DNA from 3 places in the Arthrobacter sp. PAMC25564 genome. Region 1 is predicted to be linked to each of the others. Evidence: predicted binding sites of a transcription regulator. Region 1 holds the regulator's gene; each other region holds the start of a gene.

The links. Region 1 encodes Rex, which represses fermentation and respiration genes when NADH is low (regulators of the CRP and FNR family bind a similar motif). Its sites were predicted from a motif close to CTTGTGAANNNNTTCACAAG; they were not measured.
Region 2: the regulator Rex is predicted to act here: its motif matches at 5,578-5,597, upstream of ugpC (sn-glycerol-3-phosphate ABC transporter ATP-binding protein UgpC).
Region 3: the regulator Rex is predicted to act here: its motif matches at 5,078-5,097, upstream of benA (benzoate 1,2-dioxygenase large subunit).

What each region holds. Positions count from the first base shown of each region.
Region 1 covers NZ_CP039290.1:1,266,843-1,276,704, forward strand. The annotation lists gene gdhA (NADP-specific glutamate dehydrogenase) at 62-1,399, shown strand; gene E5206_RS05760 (alpha-hydroxy acid oxidase) at 1,431-2,756, opposite strand; gene E5206_RS05765 (3-deoxy-7-phosphoheptulonate synthase) at 3,136-4,248, shown strand; gene E5206_RS05770 (helix-turn-helix domain-containing protein) at 4,489-4,701, shown strand; gene E5206_RS05775 (AURKAIP1/COX24 domain-containing protein) at 4,919-5,017, shown strand; gene E5206_RS05780 (HAD-IB family hydrolase) at 5,245-6,063, opposite strand; gene E5206_RS05785 (glutaredoxin family protein) at 6,184-6,456, shown strand; gene E5206_RS05790 (redox-sensing transcriptional repressor Rex) at 6,532-7,227, shown strand; gene E5206_RS05795 (hypothetical protein) at 7,277-8,026, opposite strand; gene E5206_RS05800 (hypothetical protein) at 8,122-8,682, opposite strand; gene E5206_RS05805 (YceI family protein) at 8,875-9,423, opposite strand; gene E5206_RS05810 (histidine phosphatase family protein) at 9,637-9,862, shown strand, end outside.
Region 2 covers NZ_CP039290.1:4,128,588-4,138,449, forward strand. The annotation lists gene E5206_RS18985 (PucR family transcriptional regulator) at 1-1,239, shown strand, start outside; tRNA gene E5206_RS18990 (tRNA-Thr) at 1,794-1,867, opposite strand; gene E5206_RS18995 (DsbA family protein) at 2,061-2,951, opposite strand; gene E5206_RS19000 (trehalose-6-phosphate synthase) at 3,243-4,652, shown strand; gene otsB (trehalose-phosphatase) at 4,705-5,496, shown strand; gene ugpC (sn-glycerol-3-phosphate ABC transporter ATP-binding protein UgpC) at 5,744-6,826, shown strand; gene E5206_RS19015 (DUF4032 domain-containing protein) at 7,042-8,460, shown strand; gene E5206_RS19020 (FAD-linked oxidase C-terminal domain-containing protein) at 8,528-9,862, opposite strand, start outside.
Region 3 covers NZ_CP039290.1:485,304-495,165, reverse strand. The annotation lists gene E5206_RS02270 (AAA family ATPase) at 1-410, opposite strand, end outside; gene E5206_RS02265 (1,6-dihydroxycyclohexa-2,4-diene-1-carboxylate dehydrogenase) at 500-1,327, opposite strand; gene benC (benzoate 1,2-dioxygenase electron transfer component BenC) at 1,327-2,898, opposite strand; gene benB (benzoate 1,2-dioxygenase small subunit) at 3,024-3,560, opposite strand; gene benA (benzoate 1,2-dioxygenase large subunit) at 3,597-4,979, opposite strand; gene catA (catechol 1,2-dioxygenase) at 5,302-6,198, shown strand; gene E5206_RS02240 (benzoate/H(+) symporter BenE family transporter) at 6,655-7,980, shown strand; gene E5206_RS02235 (amidase) at 8,178-9,605, opposite strand; gene E5206_RS02230 (rhodanese-like domain-containing protein) at 9,727-9,862, shown strand, end outside.

The sequences.
Region 1 (9,862 bases):
CCAGTATGGAAAGGTTTGGTTGTTGCGCCCAAAGACAGGCGCCAAGGTTTAGGGAGTTGCAATGGACGCACGGCTTGAGGCCATCCGGGACACGGTCCTGGCGCGGAATCCCGGTGAAGGCGAATTCCACCAGGCGGTGACCGAAGTCTTTGACAGCCTGGGGCCGGTGCACGACCGCCACCCCGAATTCCTCGAAGCCGCCATCCTGGAACGGCTCTGCGAGCCGGAGCGGCAGATCATCTTCCGCGTGCCCTGGACGGACGACGCCGGGCGTGTCCGGATTAACCGCGGCTTCCGGGTCGAGTTCAACTCGGCCCTCGGCCCGTACAAGGGCGGCCTGCGGTTCCACCCCTCGGTGTACCTGGGCATCGTGAAGTTCCTGGGCTTCGAGCAGATCTTCAAGAATGCCCTGACCGGCATGCCGATCGGCGGCGGCAAGGGCGGTTCCGACTTCGACCCGCGGGGCCGCTCGGACGCCGAGGTGATGCGCTTCTGCCAGTCCTTCATGACCGAGCTGTACCGCCACATCGGCGAATACACCGACGTCCCGGCCGGCGACATCGGCGTCGGTGGGCGCGAAATCGGCTACCTCTTCGGCCAGTACAAGCGCATCACCAACCGCTACGAATCCGGCGTCCTCACCGGCAAGGGCATCTCATGGGGCGGTTCCCTCGTCCGGCCCGAAGCGACCGGCTACGGCACCGTGATCTTCACCCAGGAAATGCTCAAGACCCGCGGCGCATCCTTCGACGGCCAGCGCGTGGTGGTCTCCGGGTCCGGCAACGTCGCCATCAACGCGATCGCCAAGGCCCAGTCGCTCGGGGCCACCGTGGTGGCCTGCTCGGATTCCTCCGGCTACATCGTGGACGAGGCCGGGATCGACGTCGGCCTGCTGCGCCAGATCAAGGAAGTCGAGCGCGGACGGCTCAAGGACTACGAGGCCCGCCGCTCCGCCGTCTCCTACGTGGACGGCGGCTCCGTCTGGGACGTCAACGCCACCGTGGCCTTGCCCTGCGCCACGCAGAACGAACTCGACGGCGACGCTGCCGCCCGGCTGGTCCGCAACGGACTGCTCGCCATCGGTGAAGGCGCCAATATGCCCTCCACCCGCGACGCCGTCGCGGTGTTCCAGGACGCCCGGGTGCTGTTCGGCCCGGGCAAGGCGGCCAACGCCGGCGGTGTCGCGACGTCGGCGCTGGAGATGCAGCAGAACGCGAGCCGGGACTCCTGGTCCTTCGCGCACACCGAACAGCGGCTCACCGAGATCATGGTCGGAATCCACGACCGCTGCGCAGCCACCGCCGACGAGTATGGGGACCCTGGCAACTACGTCCTGGGCGCCAACATCGGGGGCTTCGTCAAGGTGGCCGACGCGATGCTCGCCCAGGGCCTCATCTAGGCGTTGGATGGCGTGGGCGCCCCGCTCCGGGCTACCGGGACAGGATACGCACATGGTCCGGGCTCAGCTCGGAGATCCGGCTGACTCCGAGCAGGGCCATGGTGCGCCGCATATCCGTGGCCAGGATCTCGAGTGCCCGGTCCACACCCGCCCGTCCGCCCGCCATCAGCCCGTAAAGGTAGGCGCGGCCGATCAGCGTGAAGTCCGCGCCACTGGCCAGGGCGGCGATGATGTCCGCGCCGCTCATGATCCCGGTGTCCAGGATGACGGCGGCGTCGCTGTTGTCCGCTTTCAGGGCGGCAGAGACCTCGGGGAGCAGATGGAACGGGATCGGAGCCCGGTCGAGCTGGCGTCCGCCGTGGTTGGACACCACGATGCCATCGGCACCGTGGTCGACGGCCCTGCGGGCGTCCGCGACGGTCTGGATGCCCTTGACCACCAGCTTGCCCTTCCAGGTTTGGCGCAGCCAGTCGAGGTCCTCGAACGTCAGGGTGGGGTCGAACATCGAGTTGATCAGCTCCGCAACGGTGCCCGAGTAGCGCGAGAGCGAGGCGAACGTCAGTGGCTCGTGCGTGAGGAAGTTGAACCACCACGCCGGGCGGTAGGACGCGTCCAGCACGGTCTTGAGCGTCAGGGCCGGCGGGATGGTCATGCCGTTGCGGACATCCCGCAGGCGGGCCCCGGCGACGGCGGTGTCCACCGTGACCATGAGCGTGTCATTCCCTGCCTTGGCCGCGCGTTCGATGAGTTCCAGCGAGCGGTCCCGGTCTGTCCAGAGGTACAGCTGGAACCAGTTCCGGCCGTCGGGCGCGGAGGCGGCCACGTCTTCGATGGAGGCCGTGCCCATGGTGGAGAGCGTGTACGGGATGCCGGCGGCCGCGGCCGCCTGGGACCCGGCGTACTCGCCCTCGGACTGCATCATCCGGGTGAAGCCTGTGGGAGCGATGCCCACCGGGAGGCTTGACGTTTTGCCCAGAATATCGGTGCTGAGGTCGATGCTGGAGACGTCCCGCAGGATGCCGGGACGGAACTCGATGTCCAGGAACGCCTGCCGGGCCCGGCGCAGCGTGATCTCGGCTTCTGCCGCGCCGTCGGTGTAGTCGAACGGAGCGCGGGGTGTGCGGCGCCTGGCCAGGTCCCGCAGCTCCCAGATGGTGCTGGCCCGCTTGAGCCTGGCGCCGCGGTTGAATTCGGGTTTCTTGAACTGCATCAGCGGGGCGAGGTCCGAATACTTCGGCACCCTGCGCCGGAGCGCGGCGGGACCCGCCGCCGGCGTGCCGGCGGCGGAGCGCCCGCCCCCGGTGTCCGCCGGCGCCCGGGCGGCCTCCGGGTTCACGGGCGGAAAAGTTTGCGTCATGGCTGCCTCCGGGTCTGCTCGTTTTCAGCGCGTGTGTTCCACAACACTGTAGCGGGGGGCGGTGCACTGCGGGTTCCGCCGGCCCCGGGACGGCAGCTAACGGCAGTGTTGGCATGAATCATTGCCGCGACCTGCCATCCCGCCGGGGCAGGAAATGTTACGCACCAGGTTTTGCCCGAAAGCCGCCCCGGGGCTATGGTCCCAATATGACTAACCGTTGGTATGCGTATTTTTCGTTGGCTCTGGAGGGGCCCGCGTCGAACTGACACGCATCCAACTTTCCTTCAGAGCCAACAGGGCAGAGACCATTCTCTGCCCTTCGCCATTTCCCGGCGGGTTCTGACCAGGGCCCGCTCCGCACCGGAACAGGACCCCACACATGAGCATCGAAGCAGCCCCCGAATCCCGGCAGTCCACCTCGAACCTGCGCGTCAGCGAGTTCACCGCGTTGCCCACCCCGCAGGACATGATCGCGGAACTGCCGCTGGACCCCCGGATGGCCGACGTCGTCGGGCGTGGTCGGGACGAGGTGCGCGCCATCATGGACGGCGTCGACGACCGCCTCCTGGTGATCGTGGGCCCCTGCTCCATCCACGATCCCAAGGCGGGGCTGGAATACGCCCGCCGGCTGGTCAGCCAGGCCGAGAAGCACCGCGAAGACCTGCTGATCGTGATGCGGACGTACTTCGAGAAGCCGCGCACCACGGTGGGCTGGAAGGGCCTCATCAACGACCCCCGGCTTGACGGCAGCCACGATATCGCGGCCGGGCTGCGCGCTGCCCGCCAGTTCCTGCGCCAGGTCACCGCGCTGGGGCTGCCCGCGGCCACCGAATTCCTCGAACCGATCAGCCCCCAGTACATGGCGGACCTGGTCTCCTGGGGTGCCATCGGGGCCCGCACCACCGAAAGCCAGATCCACCGCCAGTTGGCGTCCGGGCTGTCGATGCCGATTGGATTCAAGAACGGGACCGACGGCGACCTCCAGGTCGCGCTCGACGCGTGCAGCGCCGCCGCAGCGGCCCAGGCATTCCTCGGGATCGACGGCGAGGGCCGGGCCGCGCTGGTAGCCACCGCCGGCAACCCGGACACCCACATCATCCTTCGTGGCGGCCGCAAGGGCCCCAACTACTCGGCAGCCGACGTCCAGGCCACCTCAGCCAAGCTGGCCGTCAAAGGGCTGAACCCGCGGCTGATCGTGGACGCCAGCCACGCCAACAGCGGCAAGAGCCACCACCGGCAGGCCGAAGTGGCACTCGAAATCGGTGCCCAGCTTGAAGATGGCGGAGCCGCAGCCGGTGCCATCGCCGGCGTCATGCTGGAGAGCTTCCTGGTGGGCGGGGCCCAGAACCTGGACGTCTCCGAACACGCCGCCGGCACGGAGGAACTCGTGTACGGACAGAGTGTCACCGACGCGTGCATGGACTGGGACGTGACCGCGGCGGTGCTGGGCCAGCTTGCGGCCTCCGCCCGCACGCGCCGGACGCGCGGCTGAGCCGCGGGCCGGGGGTCCGGGCCGGGCCCACAGCTGTGCGCCCGGGCCGGGGATCCGCGGGGCCGGGCCTATTTCCGGATTCCTCCGGAAGGTGTGGAGTGATTCGGGACGAAACCATTCACATAGGCACCATGAGCCACTAGAGTTACTAACACGTGGTTGTCTGATGGCTCAGCATCGGCACACCGCCATGTCATTCAGATGTGGCTGCCGTTGGGTTGAGCAAAGGAACATAAGGAAATGTCTTCGGAGGCCAATTTCTCCAGCGCACGCTTTTTGACCGTGGCTGAAGTCGCGGAGGTCATGCGGGTGTCAAAGATGACCGTTTACCGTCTGGTGCACTCCGGCGAGATGCCGGCTGTGCGCTTCGGACGTTCCTACCGCGTGCCGGAAAACGCCGTAGAACAGTACCTCAAGGGTGCTGTCGTTGACGGCCATACCGAAACAGGCTGAGCCGTCCGCCGCCTCCCGGTCGGAGTCTTTTTGCGGACGGACTCAGCAGCCGCGGCCCAGGGGGAGGGCCAGCGGTCATGGGGTGCCCCCGTTAGGCGGTACCCTGTTAAGGAACGTTTTACGTCATTGTAAGAACCTGTCAGTTGTATAGTCTGCTGCTTAGCCCGCGGACGCTTTCCAACGGGCAGGCACTGCATCTAGCCGGTAAGGATCTTTCGTGGGTTCAGTTATTAAGAAGCGTCGCAAGCGTATGGCCAAGAAGAAGCACCGCAAGTTGCTTCGTAAGACGCGCCACCAGCGCCGCAACAAGAAGTAGTAATACTTCGCACTGCGTGAAATGCCCGTTGTCCTTCCAGACAGCGGGCATTTTCTTTGCGGCGGCTCCTCCGGAGTGCGCGGCGTCGGACGCCGGCACGCGGGAACGGTGGGCTGGCGACGCGCGAATGGCCGCTCGATGCGGGAATGCCCGAATCGTGCGGAACGACCCTGGGCGCGGGGAAAAAACCGTGTCGCCAGGAAGTGTCGCAGGGTGCGTGCGGGTGCCTAGGACGTGGGGCTGCGGAAGCGGGAAAAGCCCCGCCAGAGGCCGTAGATGACCCCTCCGGCCGTCGCTGCCTTCAGGCCCAGGGTGGCCGCGCGGCGTCCGGACCGGAAGTCGTAGACCGGCCAGTTGTTTTCGCGGGCGTGGCGGCGGAGCCTGGCGTCCGGGTTGATGGCCACGGGGTGGCCCACCATGCTCAGCAGCGGGATGTCGTTGTGTGAGTCGCTGTAGGCCCAGCATCGGCTGAGGTCCAGGCCCTCGGCCTCGGCGATCCCACGGACGGCTATGGCCTTGGCAGGCCCGTGCAGGATGTCGCCAACGAGCCGGCCCGTGTAGGACCCGTCGAGGATCTCGCCCACCGTGCCGAGGGCGCCGGTGAGGCCCAGCCGGGTTGAAATCACGGTGGCCACCTCGATCGGCGTCGCGGTCACGAGCCAGACCTTGCGGCCCACCCGGAGATGCTGCTCGGCCAAGGCCTTGGCCCCGGGCCAGATCCGGGATTCGATCATTTCGTCGTAGACTTCTTCGCCGAGCGCCTCGACGTCTTCCACCGTAATGCCGGCGGCGAGGGTGAGGGCGGAATCGCGGACGGCATGGACGTCATCCATATTTTCCCCGCGCAGCACGAACATGAACTGCTTCCAGGCGAACCCGGCGGCCTGGCGGATGGTGAAGGCTCCCCGCTGGTGCAATTTGCGGGCCACATGGAACAGGCTGGCGCCCTTCATGAGGGTGTTGTCGACGTCGAAGAACGCGGCCTCGCCGTGCTGCGATGCTGCAACAGGCGCATTGGCCACGGCGACGTGCTTCTCCTCAGGCATGCCTCGAGTCTAGTCAATGCGCGGCCTTGCCCCCGTTCCGTGGCCCGTCCGTGGCCGCCCGAGGCTCCCTGGGCCTGCCCCACGTCGACGGCGGACGCGCCGCCGGGCTACCGTGGAACCATGCCCGAGCCCGCACCCCTCCCCGATGTCGTTTTGATCACCAAGGCTGACTGCCACCTCTGCGCCGAGGCGCGCGCCGCCGTCGGACGTGTCACGGCGGCTCTCGGGATCGCCTGGACGGAGCGGTCGGTCGACGACGACGCCGTGTTACGCGAGCGCTTCGCCGAGGAGATCCCCGTGGTGCTGGTGGACGGAGTCCAGCGGGATTTCTGGAAAATTGACGAAACCCGGCTGGCGCGGACCCTGCGGCGGGCCCTGGACCAGCAACCCTGAAGGGTGCCCGCTTTTGTGGCGTGAACCGCCGGGGATCTAGAGTGGAAGGCACAACGCGACGCAATGGAGCAGATAGTGACTTCGCTGGATTCATCTCCCGAGGCTGTGCCCGGAGGATCCGGGACCGCCGCCAAACAGATTCCGCCTGCGGCCGTGGCCCGGCTGACCATCTACTTGCGTGCCCTGACCGCGTTGCGGGCCCAAGGCGTGGACCGGGTCTCCTCTGAATCACTCGCCGAGGCCTCGGGCGTCAGCTCGTCCACCCTCCGCAAGGATCTGTCCCATGTCGGCTCCTACGGAACGCGCGGCGTGGGCTACGAAGTGCAGTACCTTACCCGGAACATTGCCGCTGCCCTCGGCCTGACCCACGACTGGAAGGTCGCCATCGTCGGTGCCGGCAACCTGGGCAAGGCCCTGGCCCGGTATGGCGGGTTTGAATCCCGGGGCTTCGACATCGTCGCGATCTTCGACGCCGACCAGATGGTGGTGGGCAGCGAAGTGGGCTGGTTGCGGGTCAGCGACGCGGCAGACCTCGAACCCGTGCTGCAACGCACCGGCGCGAACATGGTGGTCCTGGCCCTGCCGGCCGCGGTGGCACAAAGCGTCTGCGACCGGGTTGTTGCCGCCGGCGTGCGGAGCATCCTCAGTTTCGCGCCGGTCGTGCTGCAGGTGCCGCCGGGGGTCAACCTCCGCAAGGTGGACATGGCGACCGAACTGCAGATCCTGGCCTACCACGCACAAAGGGCGCAGGACCCGGAGGGCGCCGACTAGGTTCAGTCGGCCCGTCCGGTCCCGCGCCCTGGGCGGGTGCGGCTGTGGACTACTTTCCGAAGGGCGCGCCCGGCCGCCCGTACGGGTTGGCGAACTGCTGCCGCTTCTGGAAGTACGGCGCTGCCTCCGGCAGGTACAGAAGGACGATTCCCGCAATGCCGGCGAGGGCCGCGAGGGTTCCGGCGCCCAGCGGAATGAGGCTGAAGACCGAAAGCGCGGCGAAGACCGTGCCGAGGATCCGTGCCCAGTTCTTGCCCTTGCGGACGTTGAAGGCGACGAGGGCGTAGAGGACGGCACCGATCACCGCGACCACCACAATGGTCCCGGCGATGACGCCCTTGATTGAGTTGAAGTCAACCCGGGTGCCGCTGGCGGCCATCTGGTCTTCGAACTGCCGCCGGAGCTCGGGCGTGTCCAGGAGGCCGAGCGTGAGCAGGACGGAGAGCAGCCACACCACACCCGAGCCGACAATCAGCCAGAAGCCAATGGTGACGAGCCTGGGCACTGCTGCGGGTCCCTGGCCTTGGGGCTGTTCGGACGGATACTGGGCGTACGGGGACTGTCCGTAAGGAGGATTCCCGAACTGGGGGGATACCTGGCCGTACTGCGGAACCTGCGGCGCGTTCTGGCCGTATTGCGGGGCCGACGGCGGCTGCTGGCCGTACTGCGGCACCTGGGGGGCGTTCTGGCCGTATTGCGGGGCCGACGGCGGCTGCTGGCCGTAGACCGGAGGCTGGGGCGCCGGCCGGCCCGGCTCGGAGCCTTCCGGGTTTGAAGGGGGGACTGGCGGATTGCTCATGGGCGGTCCTTTGCGTGTCGATTTCGGCTCGGATTCCGGGACCAGTGATCCTGCCCTGCCCCCAGCATGGTTAAGCTCCACCGTACCGTGGGCGGCTACTGGCCGCTGCCCCGGAACCCGGCAAACCAGGCCTGCGGGTTGGGCAGCCACATGAGCACGGTGGCCGCGAGGCTGACGACGAAGCTGGGAAAGTTGCCGCCGCCCCGGCCGTCAACGGCACCGGCATTGATGAGCGCCAGGAGCAAGGAGATGCCGGCAACAATCGTCAGGGCGTAGCGGGCCCATTCGCGGCCCTCCTTCATCTTCATTGCCAGGATGACCTGGGCTGCGGCCAGGACAAGCGCCACGAGCACCAACAGCAGCACCACGATGCCAAGGCCCGGAAGGATGGCCAGGAAGACAAAGGATCCGAAGAGGCCGATGACCCCGCCGAGCAGGCCCAGCAGGCCGGTGATGAGCCAGATCCAATAGGAGACCGTCAGCTCGGTCGGCATCCCGGTGGCGGTGAACATGCCGGAGAAGCCGCCCTGGGGCAGTACATCGTTGAAGTTCCTGGGGCGGTCGCTTGGCATCCTGAACTTTGCCGGCGGGAAATTTTTGGTCTGCGGGGGTTGGGCACCCGGCTGCTGCGGCGGCACATCACTGGGGTTGCTCATGGCTCTCACTGTAGACGGCGCTTCCGCCGTTATCTAGGCAAGCTGCCGCCTGTCACGCCGCCGCCGCTTGAAAAGCCCGGCCCCGGATTTAAACACGGCACCCCGCTCCATCTCGTGGATGGAGCGGGGTGCCGTGTTTAAGCCCTGCGGGCGGGCGCCGGCGCCAGGCCGGGCCGTCCTGACGGGTGGTGGCTAGGCTGCGGGGGCGATGAAGGCCAGTTCGAGGTTGACGGCAACCTTGTCGCTGACGAGCACTCCACCGGCGTCCAGGATTGCGTTCCAGGTCAGGCCGAAGTCCTTGCGGCTGATGGTGGTTTCGGCGGTCAGGCCGGCGCGCGTGTTGCCGAACGGGTCAACGGCAACGCCATTGAACTCGGTCTCCAGTGCCACCGGGCGGGTAACACCCTTGATGGTCAGCTCGCCCTGGAGCTCGTAGGCGTCGCCCTTGGGGACGATGGTGTTGGAGACGAAGGAGATTTCCGGGAACTTCTCGACGTCGAAGAAGTCTTCGCCGCGGACGTGGCCGTCGCGGTTGGCGTCGCCGGAGTCGAAGCTGGCGGTCTTGATGGTGGCGTTGACCTTGGAGTCCGCGACATTCTCGGCCAGGTCCAGGGTGGCTTCGGCGTCCTTGAACTGGCCACGGACCTTGCTGATGCCTGCGTGGCGCACGGTGAAGCCGATTTCGCTGTGCGAGTTGTCGAGGGTCCAGATGCCGGTGGTGACGTTGGCGGGAAGTGCCATGGTGGTTCTCCTTGAGTCGGGTGGTCGTGCTTCAGTTCGTCTGATCGTCAGTTGAATCCTCATTCATTGAAGTCTCAACCAACTGCTTCACCCAGTATAAACATGCATTTGCATCTTTTATTCCAACTCCGGGGAACATTTCGCCAAACTCTTCAGTTCTACCTCCCGTAGAAGATTTCGTCATTGACCCTGCCCTTTGAGAAACTGGTACACATGCCCCAAGCCACTGTTCATTTGCTCCGCCACGGCGAGGTCCACAATCCCGATGGTGTCCTCTACGGCAGGCTGCCGGAGTTCCACCTCTCCGAGCTCGGCCGGCAGATGGCCCGGGTGCTGGCGGACCACTTCAGTGAACGTGCCGCCCAGGGGGCGAAAATCGTCCATCTCGCCGCATCCCCGCTGACCCGCGCCCAGGAGACGGCCCTGCCCATCGCCGAGG
Region 2 (9,862 bases), 1.3 Mb from region 1:
CTCCCATTGCCTGTGATCAATGTGCCCTATCCCCTGCCGTTCATCGCCATTGCCCGCTCGGTCGCCGAATCTTCGCATTTGGAGGAATCCCGCAGGCTGCGGCAGACGGCAAGGATTTATGACCTTCTGCGGTTTGCCGGGGCCGGGAACCACTGGCAGAAGCTGCTCCACGGGGTGGCTGCTGAGCTGGATTCGCAGCTGTTCGTGGTGGATCGGCGCTGCCTTCATCCCTGGCACCCGGACGGCGAGACGCTGCCGGCAAAGCTGGCGGAGGAGCTGAAGCCGCTGATCGGGCAGACATCGGGTGCCACGAAGAATTTCCAGTGGCACCGGCTGGATCAACAGCACATCCTCATGATGGACATTCCAACGCACGCCAATGCGCTGCTGGTCGTCCTCCCGGCGTCCGAACCGCACCCCGACGCTATCGTTCTGCTCCATGCGGCGACGGTTCTCGGTCTGGAGCTGTCACGCACCGTGCTCGGGCTGGAGAACCGGCTCCGGCTGGGTGCCGAGTTCCTTCTGCAGGCATTTGACGGCCGTTACGGGATCACGGATCTGGAAAGCCGCCTGTCCGAATTCAAAATTCCGGCGCAGGAGTTTCTGGTCGTCTCCATGTCCAGCGATGAGGGACAGCATCTGGCCAATGTCCACGTGGATCTATGGCGTCATGGCTTCGCGACTGCGTGCCTGCGCAACTTCAACAGGCTCCACGTCGCGGTGTCCACGGAATGTTCAGCGGAGCTCTTGCGGCACGCGGTCGCGCCCGGCATCAGGATTGGGGTCAGTACCCCGACCACCGCTTCCGGCATTCAAAGAGCGCTTCAGGAGTCACTATGGGCGTTGGGAACAGCAGGCGGCACTACTGGCGCTGCCAGGCAACTGGTGCGCTATGCCGAAGGCCCTTCGTGGTTGGGGTTGACAAGTTATGAGGAAGGAAAAGCGCTCGTCCAACGACTCCTTGGTCCGGTCTTCGAGTACGAGCGGGGCCGCGAGCCGGATCTCATCCTCACACTGAAGACGTATCTGGAGATGCAACGCTCCTGGCAGAAGACGGCAGCCGCCCTATTCGCCCACCGGCAGACCATCATCTACCGGATCCGGAAGATCGGTGATCTGACAGGGCTGGACATGACCGAAACGTCAACCCTGGCCCAGCTCTGGTTCGCCTTGCAGATCCACGAGGCGATGGAGATCCGTGGCAGTAGCGCACCGCTGGCGTCCCAGTCGCCGGCCTGATGGGCGGGGCGCTGACGGCATATTTCTAAACCAATGCCATTCTGGTCACTGTGTTGCGCAGCTCGCCGAAGCCGCTGGCACGAGTCACCAGCTCATCTCCGGGCGCAGGATGATCTATGACTCCCGCGCGTTGCCGATGGCCACCGGTGTCCCAGCGAGGATGACATCACTGGCTTCCGAGATGGCGCCTCTGCCCGGCCCCACCAACAACTTCACACCTCCGGCATCAAAGGCAGCCACCGTGAGCGGCATACTCACGGCAAGTCATTTTGCAACTTTCATCCGCGCTGATGAACCAACGTGAGCCGGAAAGTTTGCGAGGTATGTGGAAAGCGCCTCGAGTCGTCGCGCGCGTCGCAGCGGCAACGAAGCCCTCAACGCCCGGGCGGTTCCTGACTCGTTCGGCCAGGGTCATTTGGCGGCGCCAGAGAACGAGGCAGTCGAGCGGGGAGGTGGCAAACACTGATTCTGGTGCGTGCATGGTGAGGGAAGATTCGCATGACCTCTTCGGAGCCCGGCAGCCGAATTTAAACCGCAGGCCAGAACATTCGTAGGGCCCCCTGTCGGATTCGAACCGACGACCCCCGCTTTACAAGAGCGGTGCTCTGGCCAACTGAGCTAAGGAGGCATTCCTGTGCGCAGCGGCATCCGGCAGCAAACGGCCCGGCGCCAGCGCGCTAGATAAGGGTAGCCCAAGGATGCCCGGCGGTAAAAACGCTGGCAAAAACGCCGCCAGACCGGAAACAGGAAGCCCGGTCCCGGAGGAATCCGGAACCGGGCCAACAGCTGTTGCCGCCGGGGCTTGCTGCTACTTCTTGCCGCTACTTCTTGGCGTCGATTGCAGCCTGCAGGAACTGGTCGAACGGGGTCTGGGTGCTGTCGCCCTTGCCCCACTGCTTGCCTTCGACGAAGACGGTGGGCGTACCCGTGACCCCGATGACCTGGGCCTCCTGGGTGGTGTGCTTGACGTACGGGCGGTAGGTCTTGTCATCCACGCATTTGTCGATGCTCTTGGCTCCGACGTCGGTGGCCAGCTTCTTCAGATCGGTATCTGACAAGCCGGCGGAGCCTTCAGCGGGCTGCTTGTCATACAGGGCGTTGAAGAAGTCCGAGTACTTCTCGGGGGACTCATTCGCCACGCACGCGGCAGCGTTCGCCGCACGAGAGGAGTAGTTGGTGGTGGAGCGGCTGTCCAGGAAGCCCAGCGGACGGTATTCCAGCGTGATCTTCCCGTCATTGCGGAGTTTGGTCAGGGACTCGTTGTACTGCGCCTCGAAGTTCTTGCACACCGGGCAGATGAAGTCGACGTAGAGGACCACCTTGACCGGCTTGCCGGCCTCAGCCTCCGCGCCGGGGGCCGTGACATCGGCCGGCGGCGTGGCCGGAGCAGGGGGAAGATCGGCGATCTTGACCGTTGCCGGGTCCGACTTTGCCACGTCGGTGTTGGCCAGCAGCGTGACGCCACCGTGGATGTTGCCGTTGGCCGGCGTCGGGCCTTCGTCGGCGATCGGGGCGTTGTTCTTGATACTGGAGGTGACCACGAGTGCCACAATGGCGAGGATGGCCACAACGGCCACAACAATGCCCCAGCCGATGAGCAGCTTGTTGCGCTTGTCCTTCTTCAGCTGCACCTCGCGGATCTCACGGGCTTTCTCGCGGGCCGCGGCAGTGCGCTCTGCCTTGGACTGTCGTGGTTCGTTTGCGGGGCTCATTGGTTCCTCGTGTCGATCGGCGTGGGATGGTCCACTCAGTGGCAACTTCATCATTTTAGGGGAGAAAACCGGGAGCTTGCGCCTTCAAGTTTCTCCACAGCGTCCCAACGGACGAATAGCACGGAAGATTCCGTCGGGCTAGGGTGGGTTGAGAGCCACAAGCGAGCCCAGGGGGCACCAATGGAAGACGCCAAGACGGACCGGACAGCCCACGACCATGCTGAACACGGTGCCCGAACCTCTAAGGAAGCCGGCGAGGAAACCCGTGAAGCGGCCGCTAAGTACGACTTCATGGTGGTCTCCAACCGGCTGCCGGTGGACCGCTGCACTCCGGAGGAGAGCGGCTGCGAGGACGGCTGGCGCCGCTCCCCCGGCGGACTCGTCACGGCGCTGGCCCCGATGATGGCCAAGACCGACGGCGCCTGGGTGGGCTGGCACGGCGCTCCGGATGAGACCGTGGAACCCTTCAGCCACGGCGGGATCGACCTCGTCCCCGTACAACTGAGCACGAACGACATCGAATTCTTCTACGAGGGCTTCTCCAATGCGACGCTGTGGCCGCTGTACCACGACGTGATCGCGCCGCCGGAGTTCCACCGGACCTGGTGGGACTCCTACCGGAAGGTCAACCGGAGGTTCGCCGACGCCGTCGTGCATCACGCCAGTCACGGGGCCACCGTCTGGGTGCAGGACTATCAGCTCCAGCTCGTCCCCAAGCTGTTGCGCGAGGCGCGCCCGGACCTGAAGATCGGGTTCTTCAACCACATCCCCTTCCCGCCGCCGGAGATCTTCGCCCAGCTCCCGTGGCGCCGGGCGATCATTGACGGCCTGCTGGGCGCAGACCTCGTGGGATTCCAGCGCAGCAGTGACGCCGGGAACTTCATGCGTTCCGCCCGCCGTTTCCTCGGCGCCAGCGTCAAGCAGCAGCAGGTCCATGTCAGGGGAAACGACGGCGACACCACCCACATCGCCCGGGCCCAAGCGTTTCCCATCTCTATCGACGTCAAGCAGATCAGCGAGCTGGCCCGGAGGCCCGACATCATCGAGCGGGCCCGGCAAATCCGCCGGGACATGGGCAATCCCAAGACGATTCTGCTCGGCGTCGATCGCCTGGACTATACCAAGGGCATCCGGCACCGGCTCAAGGCCTACGAGGAGCTCCTGGCCGAAGGCAAGGTCACGGTGGAGAACGCCGCGCTGATCCAGGTTGCGAGCCCCAGCCGCGAGCGGGTGGAGCAGTACCGCCTGCTGCGCGAGGAGGTCGAGGGCACGGTGGGCCACATAAACGGCACCTATGACACCCTGCAGAACACCGCCGTCCGCTACCTGCACCACAACTACCCGATCGAGGAGATGGTGGCGCTGTACCTCGCGGCGGACGTCATGCTGGTCACGGCTCTGCGCGACGGCATGAACCTCGTGGCCAAGGAATACGTCACGGCACGCACCAACAACGATGGCGCCCTGGTGCTCAGCGAATTCGCCGGCGCCGCGGACCAGCTCAAGCAGGCACTGCTGATGAACCCGCACGACATCGACGGCCTCAAGGACACCATCATGAAGGCCGTCAACATGCAGCCGGCCGAGGCGGCGCGCCGGATGCGGTCGATGCGCAAGCAGATCCTGGACCACGACGTCGACCTCTGGTCCTCCGACTTCCTGACCGCGCTCAGCGAGAAGGTAATCCGCGATGACAGCTGACGCCAGCGGCAGCGGCAGCGGGAGCACCGGGACCGGCCATCCCGGCAGGACGATGCTTTCGCTGTCCCCTGAGCTGTTGGATGCGGTACGCCGCGTCGCCGGTACCGGGCAGCTGCTGGTAGCCATGGATTTCGACGGCACCATGGCACCCCTGGTGGACCATGCCGCCGACTCACGTGCCCTCCCCCGCTCGGCGGCCGCCTTCGCCGGGCTCGCCGGACTCCCGCGGACGACGACGGCCCTCATCTCGGGACGGGCGTTGGACAGCCTGCGGGCTGTCGCCTTCCCTCCGGAGAACACCCTGCTGATCGGCAGCCACGGCGCGGAAGTCTGGCTGGGACCCGGCTCCTCCCCGCTGACGCTCGACGACGCCCAGCGGCAGTTGCTCGCCGACGTCCGCCAAGTCCTCCAGGAGATCGTGGAACAAGCGCCCGGGACCCTGCTGGAAGACAAGCCGGCCGGCGTCGTACTGCACACCAGGCTTGCAGCCGACGACGTCGCCGAGGATGCAGTGGCCGCGGCCCGCGCCGCGCTGCAGGACCGCCCGGGCGTCTTCCTGAAGGACGGCAACCGTGTGCTGGAATCCTCGGTGGTGCACGCCTCAAAGGGCGAGGGAATCGCGTTCCTGAGGCAGGCGGCCGGCGCCACGGCCGTCGTCTTCGCCGGAGATGACACCACCGATGAGGACGCACTGGGCAGGTTGCTCCCCGGCGACCTGGGCGTCAAGGTGGGCCTCGATTTCACCCAGGCCGAGTTCCGGGTGGAGTCACCGGTCCACATCTGCGAGTTCCTCGAGGCACTGTTGCGGGAACGTAAGAAGGCCCTGGACCTCGGGAGCCACTAGCCTGCACCACGAGGTGTAAGCAGTATCACCTGTGACATCCGTAACATTATTCCCACAACGCCACATTTCTGACATACTCTGTTTGTGATGTGGCGCACAATTACCGTGCGGCATCATTGGATACTCCTCGGCTTCGGCCGGGGAGTATGCGCACGACTGAATAACTACAACTGAACAGACAATTGAATACAAGACCATTCACTACGGATCGTCCGGCACGTACCTGCCGGTGAAGGGATTGATAACTGTGGCTACAGTTACTTTTGATAACGCTACGCGCCTGTACCCGGGCACCGATAAGCCCGCTGTTGACAAGCTCAGCATTGACATCGCCGATGGCGAATTCCTGGTCCTCGTCGGACCCTCAGGCTGCGGAAAGTCCACCTCCCTGCGCATGCTGGCAGGTCTTGAGGACGTGAACTCCGGCCGGATCCTCATCGGCGACCGCGATGTCACCGACCTTCCTCCGAAGGACCGCGACATCGCCATGGTCTTCCAGAACTACGCCCTGTACCCGCACATGACCGTTGCGGACAACATGGGCTTCGCTCTGAAGATCGCCGGCGTCAGCAAGGAAGAGCGCGCTGAACGCGTCCGCGAAGCCGCCAAGCTCCTGGACCTCGAGCCATACCTGGACCGCAAGCCGAAGGCACTCTCCGGCGGCCAGCGCCAGCGCGTCGCCATGGGCCGCGCCATCGTGCGTAACCCGCAGGTCTTCCTGATGGACGAGCCGCTGTCCAACCTCGACGCCAAGCTCCGTGTGCAGACCCGCACCCAGATCGCATCGCTGACGCGCCGCCTGGGCGTCACCACGGTCTACGTCACCCACGACCAGGTCGAGGCCATGACCATGGGTGACCGCGTCGCCGTCCTCAAAGACGGTCTGCTGATGCAGGTCGACACCCCGCGCAACCTCTACGACAAGCCGAAGAACGTCTTCGTGGCGGGCTTCATCGGCTCCCCCGCCATGAACCTGCTCGAACTTCCGGTGGTCGACGGCGGCGTGCAGTTCGGCGGCACCGTTTACCCGGTTCCGCGCGACGTCCTGCAGGCAACCAAGGGCAACACCGTCACCCTCGGCACCCGCCCGGAGGATCTTGAGACCGTGGCACAGGGCGAAGGCCTTCAGGTCGAGGTCGACGTCGTCGAAGAACTCGGCGCCGACGCGTACGTTTACGGCCACACCATCCTGGACGGCCAGAGCCACGACATCGTGGCACGCGTCGACGGCCGCCGGCCTCCGACGAAGGGCGAGTCCATCTGGGTCCGCCCGCAGTCCGGCCACGTTCACCTGTTCGACACCCAGACGGGCCTGCGCCTCGGCGACTAGTCCCCACCGGTTCCCTATCCTCGCTCCGCTTCGGCCAGGGAACCCTGCCGGCGTGGGACTAGGTAGCGCTGGACGGCGGTCCTCCCCCTTGGAGGGCCGCCGTCGGGCTTTAACCGCTTGCTGTGGCTTCAGGTCGCCGACCCTACGCACTGGCCCGTTCGCTAGGGCCCCGGCCCTATGTACGGAACAATTGATTCATGACCGAGGAAACCCCCATGACCGAGGAAAACAGTGCCCACTGGCACAACGAACCCACCGACTACGGTCAGCTCGGCAAACTGCCCCGCTTCGAAGCCGCCAGCGCCAACGACGAGAAGGCGTCCTTTGCCTCCAGCTCGCTGAGCATCACGGCCGCCGCCACCGAGCCGGAACTGCTGGACCTGCCCTGGCAAATCGCCCTCGAGGACTGGCCGGCCGAGCACCTCGCCGCCCTGCCCCGCGGCATCTCGCGGCACATCGTGCGTTTTGCCCATCTCGGCGGTTCCGTCATCGCCATCAAGGAAACCTCGGAGCACGTCGCCCGTCACGAGTACCACATGCTCCGCAAGCTCGCCCGGCTGGATGTGCCCTGCGTGGAGCCGGTCGCCGTCATCACGGGCCGCACGACTCCGGACGGGCGGCCGCTGAACCCCGTGCTGGTCACGCGGCACCTCAAGTTCTCCATGCCGTACCGGGCGCTGTTCTCGCAGATGCTGCGCAAGGACACGCTGACCCGGCTGATCGACGCCCAGGCCCTGCTGCTGGTCCGGCTCCACCTGATCGGCTTCTACTGGGGCGACGTTTCGCTGTCCAACACCCTGTTCCGCCGCGACGCCGGCGCTTTCGCCGCGTACCTCGTGGATGCCGAGACGGGCGAGCTGTATCCGGACCTGTCCACCGGGCAGCGCGAGTACGATCTGGAAATCGCCCGCGTCAACATCGCCGGGGAACTCATGGATCTCCTGGACGGCGGCCTCATCGAGGAGAAGGTGGACCCGGTGGCCACCAGCGAACTCATCATGGACAGCTACCGGCGGCTGTGGACGGAGCTGACGGAGAAGGAGTCCTTCGAGATCGGCGAACGCTGGCGCGTGGCGGCCCGGATCCGGAAGCTCAACGAACTGGGCTTCGACGTCGAGGAATACGCGATCAAGACCACCCAGAACGGCTCCACCATCCAGCTCCAGCCCAAGGTAGTGGACGCGGGACACCACCAGCGCCGGCTGCTGCGGCTGACCGGGCTGGACGCGCAGGAAAACCAGGCGCGGCGGCTCCTGAACGACATGGACTCCTTTCGGGCGGACAACAACCCTGGCATGGACGAGGAATACAGCGCCCACCTGTGGGTCAGCCAGGTCTTCGAGCCGATAGTCCGCTCCATCCCCCGCGACCTCTCCGGGAAGCTCGAGCCGGCGGAAGCCGTGCATGAAATCCTGGAGCACCGCTGGTACATGTCCGAGCGGGAGAACCGGCATATCCCGCTCGCCGAGGCGGTGCAGTCCTACATCGACTCCGAGCTGCGCCACCGCCGGGACGAGGCGGCGATCATGCTCAACCCGGACACCGGGCTGCTCAAGATCCTCGAAGTGGAAACCGAGCAATCGCGGTACGGTAACGACGAGACGGACGACGAGTACCCGGACTCGGACGACTAAGTCACTCCGCACCGTGGGGTTAAAGCCGTGGGGTTAAAGCCGTGGGGCTAAACCGGCCTGGCCCGCGCTAAATCGCCTTGCCGGGGTTCAGGATGCCGTTTGGATCGAACAGTTCCTTGATCCGGCGCTGCAGTTCGCGCACCGGTGCCTTCTGCTCGAGGCCGAGCCAGCGGAGCTTGTACTGGCCGATTCCGTGTTCCCCCGTGATGGTGCCGCCCATGCCCAGGGCCACGGTGATGGATTCGTCCAGGGCGGCGCCGAGCCGGTTCATGGCATCGGCGTCCACCAGGCTGTCCACCCGCTCCACCCAGAACGTGGGGTGCAGGTTCCCGTCGCCGGCGTGCGCCACCACCTTGAGCTTGACCCCGTGCGCCGCCGCCATGGTTTCGAGGGCGCCCACGTAGTCCACCAGCCGCGAGCGTGGCACGGCAACGTCCTCGCCCACCCGGTATTCGTCATCGACCTCCACGCCGCGGCTGTTGCGCCGCAGCTCCACGAGCTGCTCAGCCTCCGCATTGGCCTCCATGGTGACCACGGCGCCACCTGCTGCGAGGACCGGCCGGATCGCGGCTGCTTCCGCCGCGGCACCGAAGCCGTCGGTCTGGATCAGCAGCAGGGCAGCACCCCGTGAGGCAAGGTCCGAGCCGTGGGCTTCGTCGAGCTGGGCGAGCGAGCCGCCGTCGAGCAGTTCCATGATGGCCGGCTGCACCCGTGCCTTGCCGACGGCGAGGACACCCGCCGCGGCGCTGCGGAAGTCGGGGTAGAAGGCGGCGATGGTGTGCACCTCCCGTGGGAGGTACTTGAGCCGTACCGTCACGCCGACGACGATCCCCAGCGTCCCCTCCGATCCCACGAAAAGCCCCGTGAGGTCGTAGCCCGCGACGCCCTTGAAGGTCTGGTGGCCGGTGTGGATAAGCGAGCCGTCCGCCAGCACGACGTCAAGCGCCAGGACCGAGTCCCGCGTCACCCCGTACTTTGCGCATCTCAGCCCGCCGGCATTGGTCGCCACGTTGCCGCCGATTGTGGACAGCTTGAAGCTGGCCGGATCCGGCGCGTACATGAGCCCGTGCACCGCGGCAGCCGCGTTCAGATCGGCGTTGATCACCCCGGGCTCGACGACGGCGGTCTCGTCATCCGGGTTGAGGTCAAGGATGCGGTTCATCCGTTCAAGGCTCAGGACCACGCAGCCCTCGCTGGCATGGGCGCCGCCGGAGACGCCGGTGCCTGCCCCGCGCGCCACCACGGAGACCCCGTGCGCCGAGCAGGCGCTGACGGTGGCCTGGACATCAGCCACGGACTCGGCCCGGACCACGGCCTGCGGCAACTGGTAGTCCAGCACCGGGGCCTGGTCCACGGCATAGGCGGCCAGGACCGCCGCGTCCACGGCAACCTTCGCCGTGCC
Region 3 (9,862 bases), 780 kb from region 1:
ACGGCGACAACTACGCTGCCGTGGGACTGCAGTCCTTCGAGATGGGTGGTGAGGGTCGAGGCGTAATTGACCACCTGGGCGGGGGTAAGAGCCGCGACGGGGCCCGCGGGCAAGGCCGGGCCGCCGTCGTAATCCTTTGCCGAGCGCGGCGGCAACGTGAGCATGAGCTGGGAGTAGCCGGCGAGGGCAAACTGCGCCTCCCATTCGTCGCCCGTGGCGGACAGGACACGGACACCACGGGCCACCGTGCGGCAGTGCTCAAGGAAGAACTCCAGGACGGCGGTCTTCCCGGACCCGGATGGACCGGTGATCACCACTGCGCCCACATTGCCCTTGCGGACCGTGCGGAGAATTTCCAACAGCTCCTCGAAGACCCCGGACCGGCCAAGGAGCGGCAAATCCTCCGCCATTTCACCGTATATGGAGCCCGCCGTCATGACGGCAAGTCTACCGGAGCGGGCCGCCCGGCCCTGGCGGCGGGCATCCATCACCGGCGGCCTTAGCCCAGGTCTCCGCCAGCGACTGGAAGGATGCTGCCGGTCAGGTAGGACGCTTCATCTGATCCGAGGAATACGATGGGCGCGGCCTGTTCGTCCAGGGTTCCGTAGCGCTTCAAAAAGGACGACTCCACGGTTTGGTCAACGATCGCCTGGTACCAAGCCTTTTCCGTGGTGGACTCAGCCTCCGGCCCACGCTTGACCTTGCGGGGCGGTGCCTCGGTGCCGCCCGGGGCGGTCGCGACCACGCGGATGCCGCGTCCGCCCACCTCCATCGCCAACGACTGCGTCAGGGCATTAACGCCACCCTTCGCAGCCGCGTAAGGCACGCGGTGCAAACCGCGGGTGGCCACCGAGGAAACGTTGACGATGGTGCCCGAACCCTGTTGCAGCATGGCCGGCAGCACAGCCCGGCAGGTCCAGAGGGTGGGAAAGAGCGAGCGGCGGATCTCCTTCTCGATCTTGTCCTCGTCGTACTCTTCGTAGGGGCGGGCCCAGATGGTGCCGCCTACATTGTTGACCAGCACGTCGACCCGGCCGTGGGCGGCCAGCGCCGCCTCGACGGCTTGCTGCGCCCCTGCGAAGGTCTCGAGATCAGCGGTCACAGCGGTAGCCGAGCCTCCTGAACCGGAACCCTGTGCGGCCTCCTGGATCTCCCGTGCCACGTCATGGACCAGTCCGGACCGGTCCACCAGGACCACCGCGCCGCCCTCGGCACCGATCCGCTCGGCCACTTTCTGGCCAATACCCTGGGCGGAGCCCGTCACGACGGCTACCTTGCCGGCGTACCGGCCCGGAGTAACGAACTGTCCCGCATAAGGGCGCGACATCAGCGGCCGGCCTTGGCATCGATCGCCGCGGCCATGGTTTCCTTGGCGTCCCGTGCGTGGGCCATCATGACCTCCCGCACCCGAGCCTTGTCCTGGCGCTCGAAGGCATCAACGATATCAAGGTGGTCCTGCGTGACCCGCTCGAAGATTCGGGTCCCCGGTTCGAAGGCCGCAGCCATCTGTGCGTGGACGTCGAGCCTGCGGTAGGACTCAAGCAGCATGGGGTTGTCGCAGACAATGAAGAGGTATTCGTGGAACTCCTCGTTGGTCCGCGCGAACTCATCCGGTTCCCGGACGGTGCCGGCAGCCACAGAGCGCGTGGTGGCTTCGGCGAGCCGCCGGAACTGGGACAGCTGTTCCTCGCTGAGGCGGCCCAGCATCAGCTCGCTCACCGCGAGCTCCAGGCCCATGCGGGCGTCCAGTTGGGCGAAGCTGTCCTCCTTGCGGAAATCCAGCCGGCCGGTCTCCAGGGAGGAGACGGCCTCGCTGCGGGTCATCGTGTCGCCTTCGGCCTGGATCTTCTCCGTGGGTGCCGGTGCCCCCGTTTCGGCGTCGCCGCCGGTGGCCTCTTTCGGGGCAAAGCGCTCGAAGTAGAAGTTGGCGGGCTTGATGCCCTCGGAGTCCAGCCACTTCGAAACGGCATTGACCATGGGCGGCGGGCCGCACAGGTAGATGTCAACATCGCCGTCGTTCAGGTGGGAGGGTTCGATGATCTGTGGGACATAGCCCGTGTGGGGAGCGGACGTGCCGGGTTCGGAAGCAATGTAGTCCCAGGTGAATCCGGGTACCTTCGCCTCATATTCCCGCAGCCAGTCCAGCCCGGCGATGTCCGCCTCGCGGGACACGCCGTAAATCAGATGGACCGGTACCGACGGCGGGTTCTCGGAGAGCTTCTCGAGGATGGACAGGAGCGGGGCCAGGCCCGTGCCGCCTGCCAGGAGCAGCAGGGGGCGCTTGGGCTCCCGCAGGAAGAACGAGCCGTACGGACCGGTGAACTCGATGGTGTCGCCCACCGCCGCCCTGTCGCGCAGGTATTCGGACATCGCGCCCTGCGGTGTGACCCGCACCATGAACGAGGCATCCTGCACCTCGGGGCCGCTGCTGAAGGAGTAGGAGCGCTCCGCGTCGGTTCCGGGGACCTTGAGGTTGACGTACTGGCCCGGGAGGAAGGCCAGGGCGTCCCGGTTTTCGACCTCAAGGGCGAAGGAAACCGTGGTTTCCGAGTGCTTGTTGAGTTCCTTCATGGTGGATGTGAAGGTGGAGGCTGAGGTTTTCGCGGATTCCGACGTGGCAGGAATCTGGATGGCCAGATCCGACTCCGGGACAGCCTGGCAGGTGAGCAGGTAGCCCTTTTCGAGCTCTTCCTCCGTCATCGCGTCGTCAATGTAGTCGCCCGGGTCAAAGGTGCCGGAATCACAGAAGGCCTTGCAGGTGCCGCAGGCACCGTCCCGACAGTCTGATGGAATGTTGATGCGTGCCTTGTACGCGGCGTCCATCACGGTCTCGTGGTCGCCGACCTTGATGACTTTGGTGACGCCATCCTCGAAGCTGAGGGCTACTTTGTGGCCCATGGTTTCCTCCTGGCTGGGGGTCGTTGTCGTCGCGACCCGGGAAAGTGCGGACATGCCCGGCGGGCACGGGTTTCGGAACGGTCGAGGCCGGTGCCCGGGAGGTGCCGGGCACCGGCGTGTGGCCGTCAGATCATGTAGACGTCCACCACGTGGTGGATGTAGTCGTTCTTCAGAACGACCTTCTTTTTCATGATTACCGGCTCGGCGCCGGCGAGGTCGATCGTGTAGAAGCTGGTCCCGAAGTACGTGTCTGTGGTGTTGTAGCGGAAGTACAGGGTGAACCAGTTGAAGCGCACCTTCACTTGGTCACCGTCGTGCCCCACGATCTCGATGTCTGTGATGTTGTGCCCGGTACGGGGCTCCGGGAGGGAGGTGGCTGAAGACCGGTCCGTCTTGATCCGGAAGACACGGTCTTCAATGCCGCCGCGGTTGTCGTAGTAGATGAGCGAGATCTCGTTCTGCGGGTCCTCGGTCAGACGGTCGTCGACGTCCCATGCGGGCATCCAGAACTCGGAGTCCGGGTGGTAGCACTGAAGCCACTCGTCGAACTGGCGCTCGTCCAGCAGGCGGGCTTCCTTGTACAGAAAGGCACGGACAGTTTCGAGGGTGGCGATCTCCTCGACGGTCTTGAGTGCCGCAGTTGGTCTGGTCAGGTTTGTCATGGGTTATGCACTCTCTCTGGTTCGACGTGGACGCGGTCAGGCGGTGACGGGAACGGTATGCAGTGCGGAGTGCTCCTCTTCCGCCAGCGCCCGGTCCATGACTTCCTTCCAGTACCCGTGCTGGACGGGGTAGAGCCCCTCGTCCTCGGTGCGCACCCCGGAAGCGATGACCTTGGTCATGCCCAGCGCCTGGGCCTGTTCGTCGGGGCCGGCAATCTCATGGGTGGACCCGCGGGTCATGTCGTTCCATGGGGCCGAGGTGGCCCAGTAGGTCTTGTTGCAGGACCGGAACTCCTCAAGGTCGTCGGGTGTGGCCATGCCGGTGGCGTTGAAGAAGTCCTCGTACTGTCGGATGCGCTTGGACCGGTTCTCCTGCGATTCACCCTTGGGCGCGATGCAGTAAATCGTCACCTCGGTCTGGTCCGCGGAGATGGGACGGAAGTGGCGGATCTGCGAGGAGAATTGGTCCATGATGTAGACATTGGGGTACAGGCAGAGGTTCCGCGAGATGTTGATCATGAAGTTCGCCATCTCCTCGCCGTACTTTGCAACGAGCTCCTCGCGGCGGTCCCACAGAGGACGGTCCTCCGGGTTGGTCCATTCCTGCCACAGCAGCAGGTGTCCGTGTTCGTAGGAATAGAAACCGCCCTTGACCTTGCCCCACTTGCCGGCGTCCATGGCCTTGGTGGTGTTGGCGGAGTCGCCAGCGCTGCGGCGGGCCGTGGTGGCGGCGTAGTTCCAGTGCACGGCCGTGACATGGTAGCCGTCGGCGCCGTTCTCGGCCTGCACCTTCCAGTTGCCGTCATAGGTATAGGTGGACGACCCGCGCAGCACCTCAAGTCCCTCCGGGGACTGGTCCACGATGGAGTCGATCACCTTGGTAGCGTCCCCCAGGTGCTCCTCGAGCGGGAGCACATCCGCCTTCAAGGAACCAAAGAGGAAGCCGCGGTAGGAGTCGAAGCGGGCGACCTTGGTGAGGTCGTGGGAGCCCTCTTTGTTGAAAGTCTCCGGGTAGCCGGCGTTGCGGGAGTCTTTGACCTTCAGCAGCTCACCGGAGTTCTTGAACGTCCAGCCGTGGAACGGGCAGGTGAAAGTGGTGCGGTTATCCGTCTTGCGACGGCACAGCATGGCGCCGCGGTGTGAGCAGGCGTTGACGATGCAATTGAGGTTTTCGTCCTTGTCGCGGGTGATCACCACGGGAGTGCGGCCGATGTTGGTGGTGAAGTAGTCCCCGACGTTGGGGATCTGGGACTCGTGGGCGAGATAAACCCAGTTGCCCTCGAAGATGTGTTTCATCTCCAGTTCAAAAATATCTTCATCGGTAAAAATTTCGCGCTTGGCCCGGATGACGCCGTTCTCACGGTCGTCGATCACGGCGTCTGCAAGGACCTCGCGGACATGGGTCAGGTTCTCGGTCATGGCGTGCTCCTTCATTGGAGAGTGCTGGACGGATGGTCGGGAGGTCCGCGCCAGGCGGCGGTGGGTGCCCCGGGGACGTTGTGAGGCAATTCTTCCCTATCGTGACCGCACTCACATCAGGCAAACACCTAGGTTCGACCAAGGGTGCCTTTATGTACGCTTTATGACAAAAAACCGGCCAAATCGATATTTGTAGCGTTCTTATTTCATGCCTACGATGAGACAGACATCACGCGAAGCGGCGTTGCAGCAGGTTGAAGCCTGCGCCCAGCGCTTCGCAGCGGGTGCAGGAGCCCTTCCTGGCCCCTTTTCAATGAGGACTATGGAGATCACCATGACTGAGACCCAAGCGGAGAGCCGCAAAGAGAACGAGGGCACGGCCGTCGAGGCCGGCTCAAAGGCCACCGAGCGTTTCACCGCCTCGGGCAAGCTTGCGCGGCTGGATGTGCCGAAGGAAAGGGTGAGCCTGCTGGCGGGGGCACTCATCAAAGCCGCCAATGACATCGTCGTCGAACACCAGGTCACGTACGAGGAGTACAACGCACTCAAAGCCTGGCTCATTAAGGTGGGAACTGACGGTGAATGGCCGCTGTTCCTCGACGTGTGGCTGGAGCACACTGTGGAGGACGTCAACTCCCAGGACCGCCCCGGCACCGTGGGTACCATCGAAGGACCCTACTACGTGCCGGGCTCCCCGGTGCTCCAGACCCCGGGCACTGTCGAAATGCGTGAGGACGAGGAAGGCACCCCGCTGCACTTCAGCGGCCGCTTCACCGATACGGATGGCAACCCGATCCAGAACGCCCAGGTGGAGATCTGGCACGCCGACAGCGCCGGTTTCTACTCCCAGTACGCGCCGGGCCTCCCCGACTGGCTCTTCCGCGCCACGGTCAAGGCAGACGACGACGGCCGCTTCGAAATCAACACGATGCGCCCGGCGCCCTACCAGATTCCCACGGACGGGGCCTGCGGGCAGCTGATCAGCGCAGCAGGCTGGCACGCCTGGCGTCCGGCGCACATCCACATCAAGGTTTCCGCGCCTGGCTTCCAGCCCGTAACCCAGCAGCTGTACTTCCCCGGTGATCCCCACAACGCGGATGACATCGCCTCGGCAGTCAAGCCTGAGCTCATGCTTGACCCGAAGCCGCGCACGGACGGCGGGGCAGGCGAAGAAGTGGTCTATGACTATGTCCTCGCCAAAGAGGGCCAGCACAAGTAAGGGCCACCGCTCAGGACTTGGTGCCGGCGCCTCCGCCCGGCACCGAAGGCGCCCCGGAGTGCAAACTCCGGGGCGCCTGTACTTTTTTGCCGCCCTTGCCAGGAGCCCGAATGCCGCCATCCCATCAGGAGCCACCCGCAGTCACCCCGTGGGAGCCGCCGTGGCTCGGGCCCGAGAGCGGTCAGCCTGGCCGTTGGAGCGGCGGGGGGCTTTACTTAGGGCCAGCTTGCGTCCTGGGTGTTTGGCAGCTGGTCTGGTCCCCGTCAGCGAACCCCTGGCGCTTATCGCACCCTGGTGACAACCCCCGTTACTTTGTTAAGAGCTCCTGGGACCGATACGGGCTTGGGGTTGCGGGCCAGCAACCCCGATTCTTGCTCGTTCAGGGGCTATAAGAAAGGTAACGGGGTGGCGGTGGCGGACCGGTAGGAGCATTGTCATCGTCGATCAGGAGCAACCATGCCCAGTCCAGCCTCAGAGCCGCCCACACGGGAACCCGGGGGGCCTGCCGCGGCGCCCAAGCGTTCACCGCTGCTCGAACGCCCCGCGCTCCGGCCCGCCGGGGTGCGCGACCTGATGCGCGACATCGCCCCGCAGTATGTCAGCAATGGGGTGATCGGGCTGATCTTTTCCGCCTCCGGGCCCATCGCGGTGACCCTGGCCGTCGGCGCGGCCGGCGGTCTGAGCCAGGCCGAGCTGGCCTCGTGGGTGTTCGGCATCTTCCTCTCCGCCGGCCTCGCAACCCTGGTGATGTCCCTGCTCTACCGCCAGCCCCTCGGGTTCGCGTGGTCCATCCCCGGCACGGTGCTGCTGGGCCCGTCCCTGCAGCACCTGACTTTCCCGGAAGTGGTGGGAGCGTTCTTCGTCTCCGGGGTGCTCATCCTCGCCCTGGGCGCAACCGGGCTGGTGCGACGGATCATGGCGGCCATTCCCATGCCCATCGTCATGGCCATGGTCGCGGCCGTGTTCCTGCGCTTCGGCACCGACATCGTCGCCTCTTCCCAGGCCAACCCTGTGGTCGCCGGGCCGATGGTGCTGGCTTTCATCGTCCTGACCGCCGTGCCAGCCCTAGGCAAGTACCTCCCGCCGGTGTTGGGCACCCTGGTGGTCGGCATCGTCGCCGTAGCGGTGAGCGGGCAGTTCGCGATGGAGTCCGGAGCCGGGCCCGTCATCGCTACCCCGGTGTTCACCCCACCCGAGTTCACCTGGGCAGCGCAACTGGAACTGGTGGTGCCACTGGCTATCACCGTCCTGATCGTGCAGAACGGCCAGGGCGTGGTCGTTCTGCGCGCCGCCGGCCACCATCCACCGGTCAACGCCTTCGCCATTGCCTCCGGCGGGTTCTCCGTGCTCAACGCCGGATTCGGCGCCGTCTCGGCGTGTGTGACGGGCCCGACCAACGCCCTGCTGACCTCCTCCGGGGACAAACACCGCCAGTACACAGGTGCGGTGGTCTATGGCCTGCTGTCACTGGTATGTGCGCTGCTGGCCCCGACCCTGACCCGGTTCATGCTCGCCACCCCCGAGGCCTTCGTCCTGGCCCTGGGCGGCATTGCCATGCTCAAGGCCCTCCAGCAGGCCTTCGTCACCGCGTTCTCCACGACCTTCACCCTCGGCTCACTGGTGACCTTCGTCGTCACGATCTCGGGTCTGAATCTGCTCAACATCCACGCCGCGTTCTGGGGCATCCTCATCGGCTACGCTGTCTCCCGCCTGCTCGAGCGGCACGACCACTCCGCCTCGCCACAGTTGGCATCACCAAACGATCAGTCCGGCGCCTCGTAAAACCACAGTTTGATATGAAACTGGGTGACTGTTGACTTCGTTTGGGGGCATTTTCACAGTTGGGAAGGGCGGTTCCTGTTGACGCCGGACCCGAGATTTCCCCGCACGGCACTGCAGGCTGTCCGCGACACGAGGTCCGGAACCGCCATTCGAGGCTGAAAGAAAACCGCCATTCCCAACCAACAGCCACGCGCGGGTCAGAAACCCAGCTGGGCAGCCACCTGCAGCAGCAGCGCCTCGGACCCCATCGGCCCGATCAGCTGGATGCCCATCGGCAGGCCGGCACCTTTGGCGCCGCCGGTCCAGTGCACCGGGATGCTGACGGCCGGCAGCCCGCACACGTTCACCATCGAGGACCAGGGCGCGTATTCGCACTGCTTGCGGTAGTCGCCGTCGGCGTCTCCCGTCCACTCGGCCGCGGGCCAGTAGCCGTCGCCGTGGGCGGCACCGGTGAACCAGCCCACCGGGCGGGGGGTCTGGGCCAGTGCGGGCGTCAGGATGAGGTCCCAGGCGGAATACTGGGCGATCGTGTCCCGCTGGAACTGCCGCAGGAACCCGAGGGCGTCGCTGAGCCTGGCTGGACTGCGCTGGTGGGCGCGCCGCCGGAACGTCCGTGTGAGCGGGGTCAGCAGCGCCTCGCGTTGGGGAGCGATCCGGGCGCTTCCGACGCCGGCGGTCCAGGCCGTCGTGAACGCGTCCGGGTAGCGGTTGTCGTAGCGGATGGCGGCTTCCGTGGTTTCGTGGCCGGCCGCCTCCAATAATCTGATGCCTTCCGCCAGGGCGTCGAGCGACTCGTCCTCCGGGGCGCAGGGGAAGAGCGCGTGCCACGGGCTGTCCAGGCTGACGCCGATCCGCAGCCTGCGCGGTTCCCGGGAGGCCTGCGCAAGGTAGCCGGGCCCGGGGGTCCCGGGCGTCTCCGGAACCAGCGCATCGAGCATCAGCGCCGCGTCCGCGGCGGAGCGGGCCAGCGGACCCGCGACCACCAGGCCGGCCGGATCTCCGCTGCTTTCTCCCGCGGGCACAAGCCCCCGGCCGGGTTTCAGCCCGACGAGGCCGCAGGCCGCCGCGGGAATGCGGACCGAGCCGCCGCCGTCGCTCCCGGGGGCGAAGGGCAGCAGCTCCGCGGCCACGGCGGCAGCACTGCCGCCGGAGGAGCCCCCGGAGCTGCGGCTGAGCGCGTACGGGTTGCGTGAGGGCGGTGCGATCCGGTTTTCGCTGTACGCCGTCAACCCGAACTCCGGAACCTGCGTCTTGCCCAGCGAGATGGCACCTATACCCTTGAGCCCGGCGGCCAGGGCCCCGTCGGCCAGCGGGGGCCTGCGCTCGAGGGCGGCACTGCCGTGGGTGGTGACGACGCCGGCCACGTCCGTCAGGTCTTTGAAGGCGACCGGCACGCCGTGAAGCATGGGCACGGTCCCTGCCCTTGCGGCGCCGGCATAGGATTCATCCGCCGCAGCCGCATCTTTGAGGGCCTGCTCGGCCGTGACGGTGATGAAAGCGCCCAGGTGCGGGTTCCCGGCTGCGATCCGGTCCAGGAAATGAGCCGCCGCCTGTTGGGCCGAGAGTTCGCCCGAGCGCAGCGCGTCACGCAGCCGCACGGCCGAGAGCTCGTGGATTTCAGCCACGGATGGGGTCTCCTCTCCACACTCCTGAATCCCTGAAGCGTAACCTGCCGCCTGCTAGGGCATGGCGCGGGCCGCGGGCGATACGCTGGGACGGACCCTTAGATTTCCGGAAAGGACTTCCATGAGCCACCTCGATACCGTGAAAGTGTCCGAGATCCCCGACGGGGCCACGATCCTGGACGTCCGTGAAGACTACGAATGGGTTGCGGGACACGCCGAAGGCGCCCTGCACATTCCCCTGGACCAGCTTCCGTCCC